DNA from 3 places in the Anaerospora sp. genome. Region 1 is predicted to be linked to each of the others. Evidence: riboswitches for the same ligand, from Rfam matches in the RefSeq annotation. Region 1 holds a riboswitch; each other region holds the start of a gene.
The links. A riboswitch is a leader RNA that binds a small molecule or an ion and turns the genes downstream of it on or off. The one in region 1 is predicted to bind cyclic di-GMP.
Positions count from the first base shown of each region.

Region 2: it holds a riboswitch for cyclic di-GMP, as region 1 does, so the genes downstream of both, RTR76_RS18785 (HAMP domain-containing methyl-accepting chemotaxis protein) here and RTR76_RS10430 (response regulator) in region 1, are expected to answer to the same signal.
Region 3: it holds a riboswitch for cyclic di-GMP, as region 1 does, so the genes downstream of both, RTR76_RS16660 (methyl-accepting chemotaxis protein) here and RTR76_RS10430 (response regulator) in region 1, are expected to answer to the same signal.

Region 1 covers NZ_DALZUO010000010.1:100,731-106,586, forward strand. Annotated here, with positions in the region: gene RTR76_RS10415 (DMT family transporter) at 14-919, shown strand; gene RTR76_RS10420 (CCA tRNA nucleotidyltransferase) at 1,031-2,158, shown strand; gene RTR76_RS10425 (iron-containing alcohol dehydrogenase family protein) at 2,173-3,282, shown strand; cyclic di-GMP riboswitch class I at 3,355-3,438, shown strand; gene RTR76_RS10430 (response regulator) at 3,463-3,819, shown strand; gene RTR76_RS10435 (GDSL-type esterase/lipase family protein) at 3,987-5,219, shown strand; gene RTR76_RS10440 (MATE family efflux transporter) at 5,264-5,856, shown strand, end outside.
Region 2 covers NZ_DALZUO010000033.1:21,794-27,649, forward strand. Annotated here, with positions in the region: gene RTR76_RS18775 (dihydroorotase) at 1-331, opposite strand, end outside; gene RTR76_RS18780 (aspartate carbamoyltransferase catalytic subunit) at 315-1,268, opposite strand; gene RTR76_RS18785 (HAMP domain-containing methyl-accepting chemotaxis protein) at 1,565-3,253, opposite strand; cyclic di-GMP riboswitch class I at 3,407-3,494, opposite strand; gene RTR76_RS20910 (hotdog fold thioesterase) at 3,508-3,840, opposite strand; gene RTR76_RS18790 (acyl-CoA thioesterase) at 3,953-4,444, opposite strand; gene RTR76_RS18795 (F0F1 ATP synthase subunit epsilon) at 4,582-4,995, opposite strand; gene atpD (F0F1 ATP synthase subunit beta) at 4,999-5,856, opposite strand, start outside.
Region 3 covers NZ_DALZUO010000025.1:4,533-10,388, reverse strand. Annotated here, with positions in the region: gene RTR76_RS16675 (DUF1836 domain-containing protein) at 1-524, shown strand, start outside; gene RTR76_RS16670 (sodium ion-translocating decarboxylase subunit beta) at 530-1,657, opposite strand; gene RTR76_RS16665 (hypothetical protein) at 1,688-1,849, opposite strand; gene RTR76_RS16660 (methyl-accepting chemotaxis protein) at 2,347-4,035, opposite strand; cyclic di-GMP riboswitch class I at 4,135-4,220, opposite strand; gene RTR76_RS16655 (hypothetical protein) at 4,308-5,531, opposite strand; gene RTR76_RS16650 (catalase) at 5,683-5,856, opposite strand, start outside.

The DNA.
Region 1 (5,856 bases):
TGAGGCAAGACATATGAGAAACTGGCAGATATTGATTTTACTGGTACTTTGTAATTTGTTTTGGGCCGGCAATTATGTGTTTGGCAAATATGTTATTTCTGAAATAACTCCTTTATGGATTACTTTTTCGCGATGGGTATTAGCACTTTTTTTCTTGTTTCCTATAGCTTATTACTTCGAAAAAATGGAATGGAAATCGATCAAAGAAGAGTGGCTGTTATTAACCAGTATGGGGGTTCTCGGGATTATCGGCTATAATCTGCTGCTTTACTCGGCGTTGGCCTATACAACAGCAACGAATGCTGCGCTGGTAAGTGCTTTAAACCCGGGTATTATTGTTTTAGTTTCCGTTTTTCTTACAGGTGAGCGGGTTTCAAGATTACAGGCGGCAGGTTTTTTTCTTTCTCTTACCGGTGTGCTTATTATCTTGACAAACGGGGAATTAGCCCGCTTACTCCAGGCAAATTACAACCAAGGCGATTTACTCATGCTGGCAGCAGTTCTTATTTGGACGGCATATTCGCTGATCAGTAAAAAAATACAAACTCCGCCAATTACCGCCACAGCAGTGTCGTCGGCAATAGCCGTATTATTGATGGCACCGTTTGCTGTTTCACAGGGGATCAATTTTGCTGCTATTAAGCCATTAGCATTAGGCGGGATTCTTTACATCATTCTGTTCCCCTCTGTATGTTCCTTTGTATTCTGGAACTTGTCCGTCAAGGCAATTGGCGCCAGTAAGTGTGGTGTTTTCCTTAATTTAATTCCTGTTTTTACGGCGATAATCAGTGTAATACTTGGAGAGCGAATAACGCTTGCCCAGGTGCTCGGAGGCTTATCAGTCTTTATAGGGGTTTACCTGACAACAGGAATGCTGGACAGGCTATTGATTAAACAAGAAAAAGTGACAGAAAACTAGGACGTGTCTGCAACCTAGAGCACTGACCAATGACGAGTGATTTTTCGCCACCGTCAGTGGGTGGTCAAGACAGTCAGCAGATACGCCCTGGGTAAAGAGGTGGCAGGACAAATGTTAACAGAGCAAACTTTTGCTGAGACAGTAGCCGCAAACGGTGGGCGAGTTTATCGGGTTGGCGGATGCGTTCGTGATACCTTAATGGGAGTTGTTCCGAAAGATATCGATTTTTGTGTCGCAGGTATGGTAAAGAAAAACTTTAAGGTACTTTTTCCTGAAGTAGAAGAAATCGGCAAAAGTTTCCCGGTTTTTCGCCTGTTGATTGATGGTAAGAAATGTGAAGTCGCTTTTGCACGGACTGAGCGGAAAGAGGGCAGCGGCTATAAAGGTTTTAAAATTTCATCCAATCCCAAAGTAACAATCCAGGATGATCTATATCGGCGGGATACGACAGTGAACTCGATGGCAGTAGATTGTTTAACCGGAGAGTTGATTGATCCTTTTCAGGGGCGCCAGGATATTAAGGCCGGTATATTGAGGGCAACGAGCGGGCACTTTTCGGATGATCCGATGCGGGCTTTGCGGTTGGCAGGACAGTCAGCCCGTTTGGGCTTTACGGTAGAAGAAAATACGCTGGCTCTCGCCAGAGCTGTTCGCGATGAGCTTGCGGAAGAACCTTCCGAGAGGCTGATAGCCGAATTGACTAAGGTGCTGGAGGGAGCCCGGCTCCCTGCAGACTTTTTCAAGGTGCTGCATAAGGCCGATTTGCTGCAAATTGCCTTTCCGGAAATTGCGGAATTGTCTAGTCCGGTGTTTGACGAGACTATGGAACAGCTGGACCTGGCTGCCCAGGCAACACACGAGCCCAAATTGCGTTTTGCAGCTTTGGGTTTTACCTTAAGCAAAGAAACTTTGCTGCGATGGAACCACAGTATGACTTTACCTGGAGACTGGGTAGAGGCGGCAGCTATGGCCGGTAAGATAAAAGGGCTGCTGTCACAGCCTACCCCGGAAAATGTGGTGGCCGCAATTAATCAGTTAAGGCGTGGTTCACTTAGTATAAGCGAATTTGATATCCTTGCAAAAGGAGTGCGCTTGAATGTACCTGAATTAGGCCCACTGCAAGCTGCTATCTCGCTGCTGCCGGGTGAGGCGGTACCTAAGGACCTAAAGGGGAAGGAAATTGGTGAATGGTATAAAATTAAGCATATTGCCGCTATCCGGCAGATGCTCAACTTATAAAGGGAGGGTATAACATGGAGTTCAAATTTTTAATGCCAACAAAAGTTCTGTTAGGGGTTGGTTGCGTTGCGGGCAATAAAGAAGAGTTCAGCAAGCTGGGCCAAAAGGCACTGATTGTTACGGGGCGTAATTCTGCTAAGGCCAGTGGCGCATTAGCAGATGTTACCACTGTGCTCGATGAGCAGGCGATTGTCTGGGAATTATTTGACCAGATTGAAGAGAACCCGACATTCGCGGTGGTTGAAGCAGGTGGAGCAGCAGCCCGGCGGTTTAAGCCCGACATGATTATCGCGATTGGGGGAGGGTCTCCTTTAGATGCTGCTAAAGCGATTGCTGTGCTTGCAGTAAATTTCATTAGTGCCTCTGAGCTGTATAAAGGAGATTTTCAAGCCGCTCCGCTGCCGATAGCGGCAATTCCGCTCACAGCAGGGACCGGCAGCGAAGTTACACCCTATTCGATTTTGACGGATAGCGAGCGTCAGACGAAACGCAGCTTTTCTGATGTTCGTATTTTTCCGCAAATCGCATTTCTTGATGCCCGCTATACTCATACTCAGTCCAGAGCGGTTACTGTTAATACTGCGGTTGATGCGCTTTCCCACGCTATTGAAGGGTATCTGTCTAAACGTTCAACAGCGGTAAGCGATTGTCTGGCTCTTGAAGCCATCCGCTCCTTTGGGCGGGCTTGCAATGCTTTGGTTTTAGGAGAGTTTGACATATCCGTGCGGGAAGAATTGCTGTATACCTCACTGTTGGGGGGCGTTGTCATTGCTCAGACGGGAACGACGGCTGTTCACGCTTTAGGCTATTCTCTCACTTATTTTTATCAGGTTCCTCACGGCAGAGCCAATGGATTGCTGCTGGGAGAATATCTGCGCTTTAATGAACCGGTGGTACCGCAAAAGGTAGAAGCCGTTTTAGCTGCATTAGGGCTAAAGACAGTGGATGAAATGAAAGTGTTAATGAGCAGGCTGCTGCCAAGCAGGGAAGTTTATTCGCAGGAAGAGTTACATAAGTTTGTTGCTATTGCCAGTGAAGCAGCTAATATTGTCAATACTCCCCGGCAGCCCGGCAAAGAAGATCTATATAACTTATTGCTGCAGTCATTAACTTGTAAAGCTTAATAGACTAAATTTAGAAATTTTAGAAATTAATTGACTTTGTCTTTTAAAGACCGGATAATAGATTACAGATAATACCAGAATCGGCAAACTTATCGAAAGGTAAGGACGCAAAGCTATGGGTCTAAGGGTGCTGCCTATGATTGCCAGGTTGCCATCACTTATTGTAAGGTGGTGCTAATAATGTCTTGTCGTGTACTAGTCGTTGACGACTCGGCTTTTATGAGAGTGCGATTGCGCGAAATTCTAGAGTCTTCCGGTGCGACTGTAGTCGGAGAAGCGGCAAATGGGATAGAAGGAATTAAGAAGTTTCAAGAGTTAAAGCCCGATTTGATGCTGCTTGATATTACGATGCCTGACATAGACGGACTTACGGTACTAAAAGAGGTTCTGCAATTCGATTCTCAAGCTAAAATTATTATGGTTTCTGCTTTATCGCAAAAAAGTATTATTATGGAAGCTTTACAATCAGGCGCGAGGGATTACATTATTAAACCTTTGGATTTGCATAAGGCTAAAGAAGTTTTATCTAAGGTTTAACGCAGAAAGCTGTAATTTTAAATAAGCAGAGAAAAATAAGCTTTTTCTCTGCTTATTTTTATTTTGTTAGCTAATAACAACTTGAGCCTGCAAAAAATGCTGTAACGCTAAACGTTAGTCCCGGTAATATGATATACTGATCAAGAGGCTGGCAAGGAGGAGATAAGATGAAGATATTACGAATTTTACTAGTATGCATGTTCTTGTGTGCCGGTGCAAGTAATGGCTACGCACAGGAAAATAAGATACAACTACGTTGGGCAAGTGCCGAGGATGCTGTCATGTACGAGCTGGAAGTAGCTACAGTTCCGGTGCTAAAAGACCGGAAGGCACCGCAAGATAAAATTGCCTATCAAACGACAGCAATTTATACTCCAGGTGTTGAGCTTGATTCAACATTAGTCTCCGACAAAAAGTTATATTATCGAATTCGTCCATTGGATCTGGACAAGAAGGCTGTAGGACGGTTTTCTGTTCCGGTTCCTTTAGACCATGGCATTGTCAATCCCCAGTATCCAGCAGTGACGACTTACGGAAAAAAGAAGGTGCTTACGCCTCTGTATCCCGTTTATGCCTGGATTCCAGTATTACATGCGACGCGATATGAAGTGGAAGTTACCAACAGGCTGCCGGAGAATCCCCATGGGACAATGTCCTCAAGCTATCGCATCCGGAATTATTCGGTAGAGTCAGGTTTTGATTATTATGACACTGAAGCTTACCGGGTGGATGGTACATACTATTGGCGAGTAATTGCCTTTGATGGTGAAGGGGAAGCTATTGGTGGGTATTCCGATGCTGTTCCCTTCCAGGTAAAAACGGGAATACATAAATGGGCGGTTTTTGGCGATAGTATTACCCATGGCGGAGGGGCTGTTTCCAATCCGCCATCGGATGAAAGATTTGATTACTCGTCTTATCTACCCTTTCCGGTAAAAAATCTCGGCAAAAGCGGTGATACGGCATGGGCTCTGGCTGAACGTTTTGAAAGGGATGTCTTGCCTTTTCAGCCACAGTATTTGTTTATCTTAGGCGGCAGCAACAGTATCCGGGGAGGCACTACCGCAGGTGAGGTTATCGAATCACTGGACCTAATTAAACAAAAATGTCAGGATAATGGCATTACGCCAATTTTTCTTACCTTGCCACCGGTTAATCCTGAAAGGATAGAGCGGGTATTTAATCAGCCAACTGCTGATAACTGGCAGACAGAGTTACAACAAGTCAATGCATACGTGAAAAGGCAGCCTTACTATGTCGATATTTATGCCGGTTTGGCAGATGAGCGGGGCTTATTACCGGTTAGATATGCGCAAGACGGGTTGCACCCTGATATTTCGGGTAAAAAAGTAATGGCCCGTGCGGTGCAGTCTTTCGTAAAAAAATATAAATTCAAGTAATCTGCCAGTGAGCATTAACGCAGCTCACGGATTAGAGGGATACGATGAAACAAACCCATTCGCTACAGCAAAAAGCAGGGCAGTTATTAATCATATTACTGCCTATTTTAATCACCCAGCTTGCTTTATGTGGAATGAACTTTTTTGATACAATGATGTCCGGCCATGTCAGCCAAAATGACTTGGCCGGAGTAGCTATTGGCACGAATATCTGGATGCCGATTTTTACAGGAATTAATGGGATTCTCATAGCGGTTACGCCGATTATGGCTCAACTCTATGGTGCAGGGCGCAAAACAGAGATCCCTTTCGTCGTCTTGCAAGGCGTATATCTTGCTGTTGCCTTAGCAGTCACAATTATTATCTGCGGTATTTTTACAGTGAATCCGATTTTGATACTCATGCATTTGGAGCCTGCTGTTCAGTCGATTGCTTATCAATTTTTAAAAGCCCTTGCATTAGGGATTGTTCCTTTTTTTATATGTACAGTTTTACGCAGTTTTATCGATACTTTGGGCTATACCCGTGTGACAATGCTGATTACACTTAGCGCATTACCCATTAATGTTTTGTTTAATTACCTGTTGATTTTTGGAGTTCATGGGTTTCCAAAACTTGGTGGTATTGGAGCAGGATA
Region 2 (5,856 bases), on a different contig from region 1:
CCCGCTGCTTGAGTCCCTCCACAAGAATAGAATTATCAATTACCGGCTTAGTATTAGGCATGCAGGCTATACTGGTAAATCCGCCGGCTGCTCCTGCCCTTGTGCCTGAAGCAACATCTTCTTTTGCTTCAAGGCCGGGATCACGCAAATGGACATGCATATCAATCAGACCGGGAGCCACCACCAGCCCAGCCGCATCCAGTACCAGACATTCTGTTGTTTCAACTTCTCCCATTGCGACGATCACCCCGTCTTCAATAAGGATGTCTCCCATTTCATCCATATTTTTAGCGGGGTTAACAATCCGGCCCCCCTTAATTAGCAGTTTCAATGTTTTTCCCTCCCATCAGTGTCAAGAAAAGTATTGCCATACGGATCGCCACACCATTTTTCACCTGTTCCTGAATGGTAGACTGATCGCCGTAAGCCACGTCAGGTGCAATTTCCAGCCCCCGGTTCATTGGCCCTGGATGCAGCACCAGGGCATCGGGCTTAGCCAGCTTCAGACGGGCTGCATTCAGGCCGAAGATGCGGGCGTATTCGCGTGCAGAAGGAAACAGGCCTTTATGCTGCCGTTCTTTTTGGATACGCAGCACATTCACTACATCTGCGCCATCCAGCGCTGCTTCCACCCGGTGATGGACCGTTACTCCCATCTGCTCCATATCACGAGGCAGCAGAGTCGCCGGCCCGGCAATATGAACCTCTGCCCCCAATTTACGCAAGCCCCAGATATTGGACCGTGCTACCCTGCTATGGAGAATATCTCCCAGTATAGCTACCTTTAGTCCGGCTACCGTTTGTTTCTTTTCACAGATCGTATAGAGATCCAGCAAACCCTGAGTAGGATGTTCATGGGCTCCGTCGCCGGCATTGATAATCACCGGACTTACTGCTTTTGCAGCATAATGCGCCGCTCCCTCTGCCTCATGGCGCATGATAATTGCATCTACGCCCATTGCTTCTACCGTAAGAAGGGTGTCTCTCAAGCTTTCTCCTTTTACGACGCTGCTGGCACTTGTTGTGATATTCACCACATCGGCCCCTAAGTATTTTCCGGCCAGTTCAAAGGAAGTGCGCGTACGCGTGCTCGGCTCAAAGAAAAGGTTAATGACAGATTTTCCTCTAAGTGTAGGCAGTTTTTTAATGTCACGGGCTATTACGTTTTTCATTTCCTTAGCAGTATTCAAGATAAGCTGCATCTCTTCGGCAGTCATAGTCTCTAGTCCTAAAATATCTTTGCCGCGAATAGAAGTAGCTGTTTTCATGGACAAGCCTCCCCGATTTTTTATTTAGGCAATAAAAAAGCCTTCTTGCCCTGTGCTTAGGCAAGAAGGCATAAATCCTTCCTGGTTTTCCCTTGCTAGTCTCACAGGACCAACTTAAAAGGTAGTATCTACTTTTTTGTAAATAAAAAAGCCTTTTTGATCCTGGATAGGCGCAAAAAGGCTTGCATAAACGCAATTATTCCCCTTTCCAGCCTCACAGGACTAGGTTAAAGGCATCATTCAGTTATATGAATAGTAGCAGAGAATTGGCAGCTTGTCAAGTAAAACACTTCCTGTTAGAGCGTGAACTTCGTTATCGTTACTTGCAAATCTGCAGCCATATCAGCTAATGCTTCACTGGCAGCTGCAATTTCCTGCATGGAGGCAGATTGCTCTTCCGTTGCCGCCGAGACAGTCTGCGTTTGTCCGCTGGTTACCCGGCTTACCTCGCCAACTTCGCTAATCGAAGTTGCAATCTGTGCACTGCTGGCAACAACAACCTGTACAGAAGCAGTGATATCTTGAATTTGACCAGCCATTTTGCCGACCAGAGCAGAAATATCCTGGAAGGATCTTCCTGCGGTATTGACTACTTGCGTACCCGTGGTTACCTCCCGAGTACCGGCATTCATGGCAATTATCGCTTTATTCGTTTCCGCTTGTATTTCATGAATCAGCGAAGCAATTTGCTTTGTTGCAGTCTGAGACTGTTCGGCAAGCTTTCTAACTTCTTCTGCAACAACAGCAAAGCCCCGGCCTTGCTCCCCGGCTCTAGCAGCCTCAATAGCAGCATTTAAGGCAAGTAAATTTGTTTGCCCTGCAATAGCAGCAATCGTATTGACGATTTGCCCAATTTCTTTAGAGCGCTCACCAAGAGCAGAGATTACGGCAGACGATTCAGCAACTGTTTGATCAATTGTAGTCATTTGCTTAATTGCCGCTTCAATGGCCTCGCCGCCTTTTTGGGCTGCAGCTGCCGTTTGCTTGCTTACAGTCGTTGTGCTGTCTGCATTGAATGCAATTTGGCGTACCTGAGCTGTCATTGTATCAATAATCTGCAGTGTATCACTAATACTTTGCCGCTGTTGATCCGTTCCTTGTGCTACCTCGGTTATTGTGCCAGCAACCTGGGTTGCAGCCAGAGCAGATTGTTCGGCACTCGCAGTCAATTCTTCCGAAGATGCTGCAACTTGTTCCGCCGAAACGGAGACTTGTTGAATAATCATGCGCAGGTTTAGCAGCATCGTATTAAAAGAATTAGCGAGCTTACCAATTTCATCCTCAGACTGATAGGAGATTGACTGCATTGTCAAATCGCCATTGGCTATTTGACTAGCAGCTTCTGCAACTTCTCGAACCGGGCGTGATATACTCCGGGAAACAAAATAGGCAATTAAAATGGATAACAGGATAACTATTATGTTTACAATAACGAGCATAAGTCTCGAATTTGCGGCATCTTCTGCATATTTTTCCTGTTCCTGTGCGGCGTACGCTTCATTCAGTCTTACTAAATCTTCTGTTGCACTCATGGCAGCTTTATACGGTTTACCTGCCTGCTGCATATAGCTTGCTACCTCATCCAGCTTATTGGCCTGTTTGGCAGCTATTGATTTTTCAGCGATTTCCTCATAGGCAGCTTTTTCATTTTTTATCGCTCGTAAATGCTCCTTGACTGTTTCTGTGCTGACATTCTTCTCCAACCACGCCATTTTTTCATTTGCTTTTTCCTTATAGCTGTTATATACCGAAATATCACTGGGATCACCGGTAAAATTGAAGCGGCGCATAACAACCGCTTCATTAGCGATATCTGCCGCTATCCCCTGTACCATTTCCATTTTATATATGTTAATCTTACTAAACACCTGATAGGAGGAGGTTATTTCACCAATTTTCCAATATGTAAATCCACTCATCATAATAACAAGTGTTAAAACCACCAGAAATCCACTGCCGATCTTTTTTGCTACTGTCCATTTCATAGTAAATCGTCCCTTTCTGATTATTGCCTTATAAATAATAAAATTAATTATTTGTTGCGATTCCCCCCTATCGCAATTTAAAATGATTCACACTGCAGCAAGGGTAATATATAAGAAAAAAATGCAAAAAACCAGGTACATACGAATTAAATTCGTAGCAACCTGGCAGTCATTACCTTTTTTCAGTATTAGACCCATGGCTTTGCGTCCTTACTTTTCAATAAGTTTGCTGCAGTTTGACATTTTTTTCATTTTCATCCCATAATTCGACATTTTGACTTAAAATCCTGTGTGCAATATCGTTTTGCGGATAATATTATTTGTTTATAGAAATTATACCGATCGTACACCGAGAAAATACATATTAGTTTGTGTTCTTCATCGAGAATTTTCATTTCCCACACCATTGTAGTGCGGCCCTTATGCAGAGGAACTCCAACAGCTGTAACCATGCCTTCACGCTTTGACCGAATATGATTGGCGTTGATTTCTAAACCAACGGCATAGTGAGTGGACTGATCAATTAGATTATACGCACCCAAACTGGCAACACTTTCTGCCAGTACACTGATGCACCGCCATGTAATAAGCCAAAAGGCTGAAGGGTAGCGTTATTAACAGGCATTGTGGCGGTTATCTTATCCGGTAAAACTTCCTATTCCTAATACTTCTAAGATAGTATTAGGATAAACTGATGTTTCAATCGCCATTTTTTGTCTCCGCTCCTTTCTGCTCCTGTTTATAGGACAAATATCGCTGCTGCGCCGCTTCCCAGGAGCGGCGCTCCTCCTCAGTTCGCACTTCCAAAGCTGGCACCTGCAGGGGATGACCCTGATCATCGAGTGCAACAAAAGTAAAAAAACCTGTCAATGCAATTTTAGCCGGTTCTTCCTTAGACAAATCCTCAACAGTTACGGTCACGGATATTTCCATTGAGCTTTTGCCGACAAATGTTAATTCGCCATAGCAGGTAATAACATTGCTCACCCTAATAGGATGAAGGAACTTCAAGGAATCCACTCTCGCTGTTACGATATTTGTACGGGCATGCCGGCAGGCAACAACTCCGGCCGTGTTATCCATTAATTTCATTATTTCACCGCCATGAACATTTCCGGATGGATTAGCATGTTCCGGCATCATAATATTTGACATAATGACTCTGGACTGATCAACTGTTTTGGAATTCATATATTTCCTCCTAGCATGTGCAATACACCAATGTGCCTTTCTCGTCAAATGAAGCTAAATCCTGCCTTTGTTGATGTGTATAGTATTTACTAATTTAGCGGAAAAGAAAAACAACCCCAAATCTGGGGTTGTTTTTCTTAAAAATGCTTACTGTGTTCAGCCACACGCAGACGCACAATCGCCCGTCTTAGTGCTGCTTCTGCACGGGTAACGTCAATGCTGGAATCAGCAGCCTTCAAGCGGCCTTCCGCTCTTTCTCTGGCAGCTTCAGCTCGCGCAATATCGATTGTTTCGGGCAGCTCGGCGCAAGCAGCCAATATGGTTACTTTATCAGGCCGAACTTCCATGAAACCGCTGCAAAGAACGATTTCAGTTTCCCCCTCATCAGTCAGAATGCGCAGAGGCCAAATATCCAATCCAGCAATTAACGGTGCATGCCCTGGCAGAATACCGATATCGCCGTTAGTAGCACGGGCAATAACCATATTAACATCTGCTGAGTATGCTATTTTATCAGGGGTGACAATGTCCAGTCGGATCGTCTTGGCCATGTCTTATTCCCCCTTCATTGTGCGCGCCTTTTCCACCGCTTCGTCAATAGTGCCTACCATGTAGAATGCCGATTCAGGCAGGTCATCATGTTTACCGCTGATAATTTCTTTAAATCCGCGGATCGTTTCCTTCAGTGGCACATATTTGCCAGGAGTGCCGGTGAAAGCCTCAGCAACGAAGAAAGGCTGGCTAAGGAATCTTTGAATCTTCCGGGCCCGGCTTACGGTCAGCTTATCATCATCAGACAGTTCTTCCATCCCCAGGATGGCAATGATATCCTGAAGTTCCTTATAGCGCTGCAGAACTTCCTGCACGCCGCGGGCAACTTCATAATGCTCTTCGCCAAGTGTAAGAGGATCAAGAATACGGGAAGTGGAGTCCAGAGGATCCACTGCCGGATAAATCCCCAGCTCGGCAATTTGCCTGGATAATACCGTAGTAGCATCCAAATGAGCAAATGTTGCTGCCGGAGCAGGGTCAGTCAGGTCATCGGCCGGTACATATACAGCTTGTACAGAAGTGATTGAACCACTCTTAGTAGAGGTAATCCGTTCCTGCAGAGCACCTACGTCAGTACCCAGCGTCGGCTGATAGCCTACAGCAGAAGGCATACGGCCAAGCAGCGCCGATACCTCTGAACCTGCCTGAATAAAGCGGAAAATGTTATCAACAAACAGCAGTACGTCCTGTCCCTGCTGATCACGGAAATACTCAGCCATAGTCAGAGCAGTAAGCGCTACGCGCATACGGGCTCCAGGCGGCTCGTTCATCTGCCCGTATACAAGAGCAGTTTTCTCGATAACGCCTGATTCCTTCATCTCTTCCCACAAATCATTTCCCTCACGGGTCCGCTCGCCTAC
Region 3 (5,856 bases), on a different contig from region 1:
AAGACGCACCTATTTTTACAAAAACGATGATCAATAACTATACCAAAGATCGGTTGCTTATCCCTCCCAAAAACAAAAAATATTCAAAGCAGCATATGATGCTATTAATTCTAATTTATCATTTAAAAGGCATTTTATCGATTAGTGACATTAAGCAGTTATTTGCTCCCATATTACAGGATATTAACACCCCTGAAGACGATCTGCTCCCTCTTGAAGATATTTATACAACTTATTTGGACCTCACGGAGAATTATTTAGCAGAGTTTGGCGAGAATTTTTCTAATAAGCTTTCTTTCATCACCAACCTGACTTCTCATTTGGAGGGTGAATCCAATCATGTAGCCCGACTCTTTTTGACTGTTCTTGTACTTATCGCGCAGGCCGATCTTTCTAAGAAAGTAGCCGAGCTTATCATTGAAGGTTATTTCAATGCCCCGGAAACAACAGCGGATTTTAACCGTCGGGCTTACAATATTGATCTTGACAGTTTTTTTGGACAAAATCCCCCTAGACAGAAATAAACAGGTTATTTGACGCCAAGCAGCGCTAGCATAATTCCCCCACTTATGGCTGTGCCAAAAACCCCTGCCAGATTAGGTCCCATGGCATGCATAATGAGAAAATTAGAGCGGTTTTCCCGCAAAGCAACGACATGAGAAACCCGTGCGGCAATAGGTACTGAAGCAATGCCTGCCGAGCCGATTAACGGATTAATCTTACCGCCGCTGCATCTATTCATAATTTTTGCTGCAATAATTCCCGAAGCAGTGCCTCCCATAAAAGCAATCAGCCCTAGCAGAATGATTTGAAGTGTCTCTATGGTCAAAAATCGGTCTGCTGCCATCGTTGACCCTACCGCAACCGTTAAAATGATGGTAATGACATTCATTAAATCATTAGCGGCAGTACCGGCAAGACGCTCAACGATAAGTACCTCTCTCAACATATTTCCTAACATCAGCATGGTAATTAATGGCGCTACCGGAGGCAGCAGGAAATTGACCAGTATTGCGATCACGAAGGGAAATGCGATTTTCTCCAGCCGGCTCACTTCACGGGCTTGAGTCATCATGATCTGCCTTTCTTCAGGGGTTGTCAGCAACTTCATAATGGGCGGCTGGATAAGTGGCATTAATGCCATATAGGAATATGCGGCCACTGTAATTTGCGGCAGCAGGTGAGGTGCCAGTTTCATTGTAACAAAAATTGCCATCGGACCATCTGCACCGCCAATAATACCGATTGCCCCTGCTTCTGCCAGAGTAAAGCCGAGTGCTTTTGCCCCAATTACAGCAATGAATATTCCTAAGTGAGCTGCTGCGCCAAGAATCATCAGACTTGGATTTGCAATCATCGGGCCAAAGTCAGTCATTGCACCTACGCCCAGGAAAATCAAGGGCGGAATAATAACAAGCTCTACGCCGCGAAACGCATAGTAGAATAAGCCCCCAGGCTGAGTAAGGTCTGAACCGGGAACATTAGCGACAATACAGGAAAAGCCAATCCCCAGCAGGAGAAAAGGCTCGTATTTTTTAGCGAGAGCTAAATAGATCATTCCTGCACCTACAAAAATCATAACAATATTGCCCCACCAAAGCTGAGCAAGCCCCGTCTGCTCAGCCAACGACACTGTTAACGAAACTATTTGTTCCATTATGCACCTCCACCTTTCACCGGTATTTAATTAATGCCCGCCAGTTAATTTGTCTTCATCAATTTTTCCTAGTTTATTTAATTGAGGAAAAAAACGAAGAATTAAACTAATGCCCCAGATAATAACAATACTTAAGAAAAAATCTATAGTACTCAAAATGATTGCACCTTCCATTGTATCTGTAACTGTCATGATCATTTCCTCCCCTTAATTGATTATCAAACAGACAAATGCCGAACAGCTCGACATACTCATGTATACAATGTATTGTATACATGAACTCTAGGCCTTATTGTTTGTTAGACTCCCTGCTCACCTCTCTATGACGATATTTCCTTTTTATAAAAACCGTATCTAGTAGTATTGCATACTACCAGACGTGGTTTATAGGAACTAAAAATAAGAACACCTGGTTTGTTTTGATAATCAAAACAAACCAGGTGTAGAATACTTGCATCTACTGCCGCTTAAAACAGCAGACTGTAACTGCACGGCTTGTAACTTGGCTTCTCAATAGGGTTATAGATACCTAACCGATCCGCCATATATACATTTGCCGCCACAATATTAAATTGTTGGCGTAAAAATTCATTACTTTACTCTGATCATAGCATAAACGCGGCCGGCTTACAATATAACGCCTGGATTTAATTCAAAATTAGGCACTGCCCCTGCGCAGTCCGCCACTACTAGAGTCGGAACTTACTGATAATCGTATTAAGTTCTTCTGCCATCTTTGCTAAAGACTCAGCATTGCTATTGATTTCGTGCATGCTGGCACTTTGTTCCTCGGAAGCAGCCGCTACGGTTTGGGCACTCGCTACTGTTTGTTCGGCAACTGCACTAATGTTTTGGATATTTCCTACCATTGCCTGCGTCCCTGTTGCCGTCCCTTCAATTGCAACAGTTATTTGACCAACTACCGTCTTCACTTGATTCAGTTTTTCAATAATAATAGCAAACCCTTTTTGCGTATTGAAAGCTACCTGCTTACCTGCTTCTACCTCATCGTTTCCTTTACTTACATGCAATACGGCATAATCAATATCGGATGTCATTTTCTTGATGATGTCACCAATATGGCGAGTAGCCTCCGCACTTTGCTCAGCAAGCTTGCGTACCTCCTCAGCAACAACGGCAAACCCTCTTCCGGCTTCACCTGCACGGGCTGCCTCTATAGCAGCATTTAAAGCTAGCAGATTTGTCTGACCGGCAAGATTTTGAATAACGGTAACAATTTCACAGATGTTTTCAGATCCTTGTGCTAAGGAGTTCGCCGCCTTTGTAATACTCTTCATTGAATCGGCAACTGTCTCATTTTGCGTCACGATCTGCGTTAGCAAATACATTCCCTGCCCTGCTTCATCTACAGCATTTTGTGTATTCCCATTCACCTCGAAAGCATTTGCATTCATTTCCTCTGTACTTGCAGAAAGTTCTTGAATAGTATGAGACATATCCGTAAGATTAGTGGTATTTAGAGAAGAGCCGCTGGCAACCTCAGCAATAGAGTTAGAAATAACTTCTGCTGCCCGCAGCTGTTCCTCTACGGTAGCGCTTAATTCCTGGCTGGCTGCTGCCAGCGACTCTGAGTTTTGACGAATATGAATGACAAGAGCTCGAAGAGCATTTTTCATCTCCGTCATGGCACTAGTCATATCTCCTATTTCGTCATTAACTGATGCCAGCCCGTTAGTAGCGGTAAGGTCAAAACGGCTGATTGCATCCATTTCATTCCGAACGCTATGTAAACGGTTCGCCATGTATTTGCTATACCAGAAGGCTAAGCCACTAACAAGTAAAATGATGAATACACTTAGAAGTACTACAATCTGTTTCGTGTTTTTTTGTTCCTGTAACAATTCATTTATTGATATCTTGAGAAACTTTTCTTCCAAATCGAGTGTCTTCTCAAATTGCTGATCAATCTGCTGAGATAAATTTCTACCATCAACTAATAAAGTATTGAAAGCAGGATCATTTGCTTTTTTAGCATCCAGCAGTTGTCCCATTTTCAAACTATATTCATTCATCATCTTTTCTAATTTGACCGCTTCAGTCTTTACTTCGGGATTTTTAACACCCGACACAAACACTTTTAACTCCTGGGTACTATCGGCAAACTCTTTTCTTGCCTGTTGATCATAACTGCTAATCGAGTAAGCCATAAAACCGCGCAACTCAGCAATCCCCGTATGCATATCGTCTTGAGCCTTTGTGAGCAAAAGCATATTTGCAGAAGTATGGGTGATTAAATTTTCGTATGTATCACTTGCAGTTGTGTATTGATAAGCAACGTATCCAAGCAAGAGCAACATAAAAGAAATAGCAACAAAAAACATCCCGCCTAGTTGAGCAACTATCGGTGTTCTACGCATATACTATCTTCCTCACTTTTTTTTATTTAACCCATTTCATTACTTGATCTGCACTTCACCCTCCCATGAAAAAAACCAGCTTGTATATGAGCTTACTCATATAGCAACCTGGCAGACATTGATATAAAATCATTAGTCCCATAGCTTTGCGTCCTTAACTTTCGCTAAGTTTGCTGATCTAAGAAACACTATTTAATTCTGTAGTATTAGTTCTCTGGCAATCATCAAATTCCTCTCGACAAACTAAATTTTTAATCTATAAATAATGGTTATTATAGTAATTTTCTGATCTTTTGAGCAACACTTGCAAAATGTATTTCATTAGGCTGGCGCCACGACCCTTCTGCTAAATATTGATAGCGCAAATAGTACAAGAACTTATCAATTAATTGATGATCCGGCTCAGCCAAAACAAATGGAATCTCATCTGCTAATTGATCCACTTGCGTAACACAACGAACCAGGCCATCGATATTGTAAAAAGAATTGCCCAGAGTGATGACAGGCTTATGCTGAAGTAATGCTTCAATCCCCACGGTTGAATTCAAAGTAATTATTCCTTGTGAACTGGCAATCAACTCAGGAGTCGGATAGTAGCGTAAAAATATTATTTTATCGTTCTTATATTCTTCCTTCAGAGTAGAATAATCCACCCGGCCAAAATCTGAAGGATGTTCTTTGACAACGATCCACATATCATCCTGATAATTCAAATTGTACCGTTTTACTCCCTTTACTGCACACTCGACAAACGCACCCATTGTCTGTATGCGTGGGGAGTATAGCAACACCTGCGTATCATCTTGAACCTGAAAAGGGAGAAAGATAAACTTATCCGGCAAGATAATATCTTCGGGCGTATTACTCGGCGGCGTACTTATCAAGCTCTGATACCATTTTGCTTTTAATCCTCTGATTGCCGGCACCGCATTATATATCGCAGCAAGAAACTCTTCCTCAAAAATAACTGCATCATAAAACGATCGGGGTTTATTCACTAAACTGTTTTGATAATTGACCCCCTTTGGGTCTACCGTAGTAGTATTGTGCAAATATCCATTTTCAAAGAAAAGCGTCTTCTTTTCCAATTTTGTCGCTACTCGAGCTGCACAAGCCAAGGGAAGATTAATTCCGTTCCAAACACCTACCAGATCAACCGGATGATGACATATATAGTGATAAAAATATCGCGTGGCAAAATACGCCCTGCTCTTGAGTACGGCTTGAGAATGCAACCAGGCACGAATACCGGTAAACTTCCGGGACTTTCCCTTTATTAATAAAAAACGAATGATATCTGCCAATTCCTGCTCAGTAAAATCAACCACTTCGGGCAATTCCGGTTGGATTAAGGCACCCGAGAAGTCTGATAATCCATAGTAAATATGATGAACGTTGTATAACGTATTAAGGGCAGTTCCTAACTGATGGAAATACTGCCTTTGGTGCCGATTTAAAGCTACAAATAGAATAGATGGTTTTTCCGAATTCTCCAAGTGATCATCTCCTAAGCGACGGCCTTATTTACGCTGCCGTCATATCCTAAAGCACATTCTTAGAATAACTCCTCACTGGTAATTTATGCAGCAAGGCCTGACACAATGTAAAGTTAGCGGCCTCAACTAACTGTAGTTGAGGCCGCTAACTTTACTTTGTCATATTTAGGCTTTGTGCGATTCTGCTGCCCAATTCTTTATCAGTACGCATGAAATGCTCCAGCATTCTCCGCTTAATCGGCTCATATACCTGACTTAACGCTTCCGTAAAATTTGCAATTAAATGGTCTTTTTCCTTGGGCGACATATTCCGATATCTGTACCT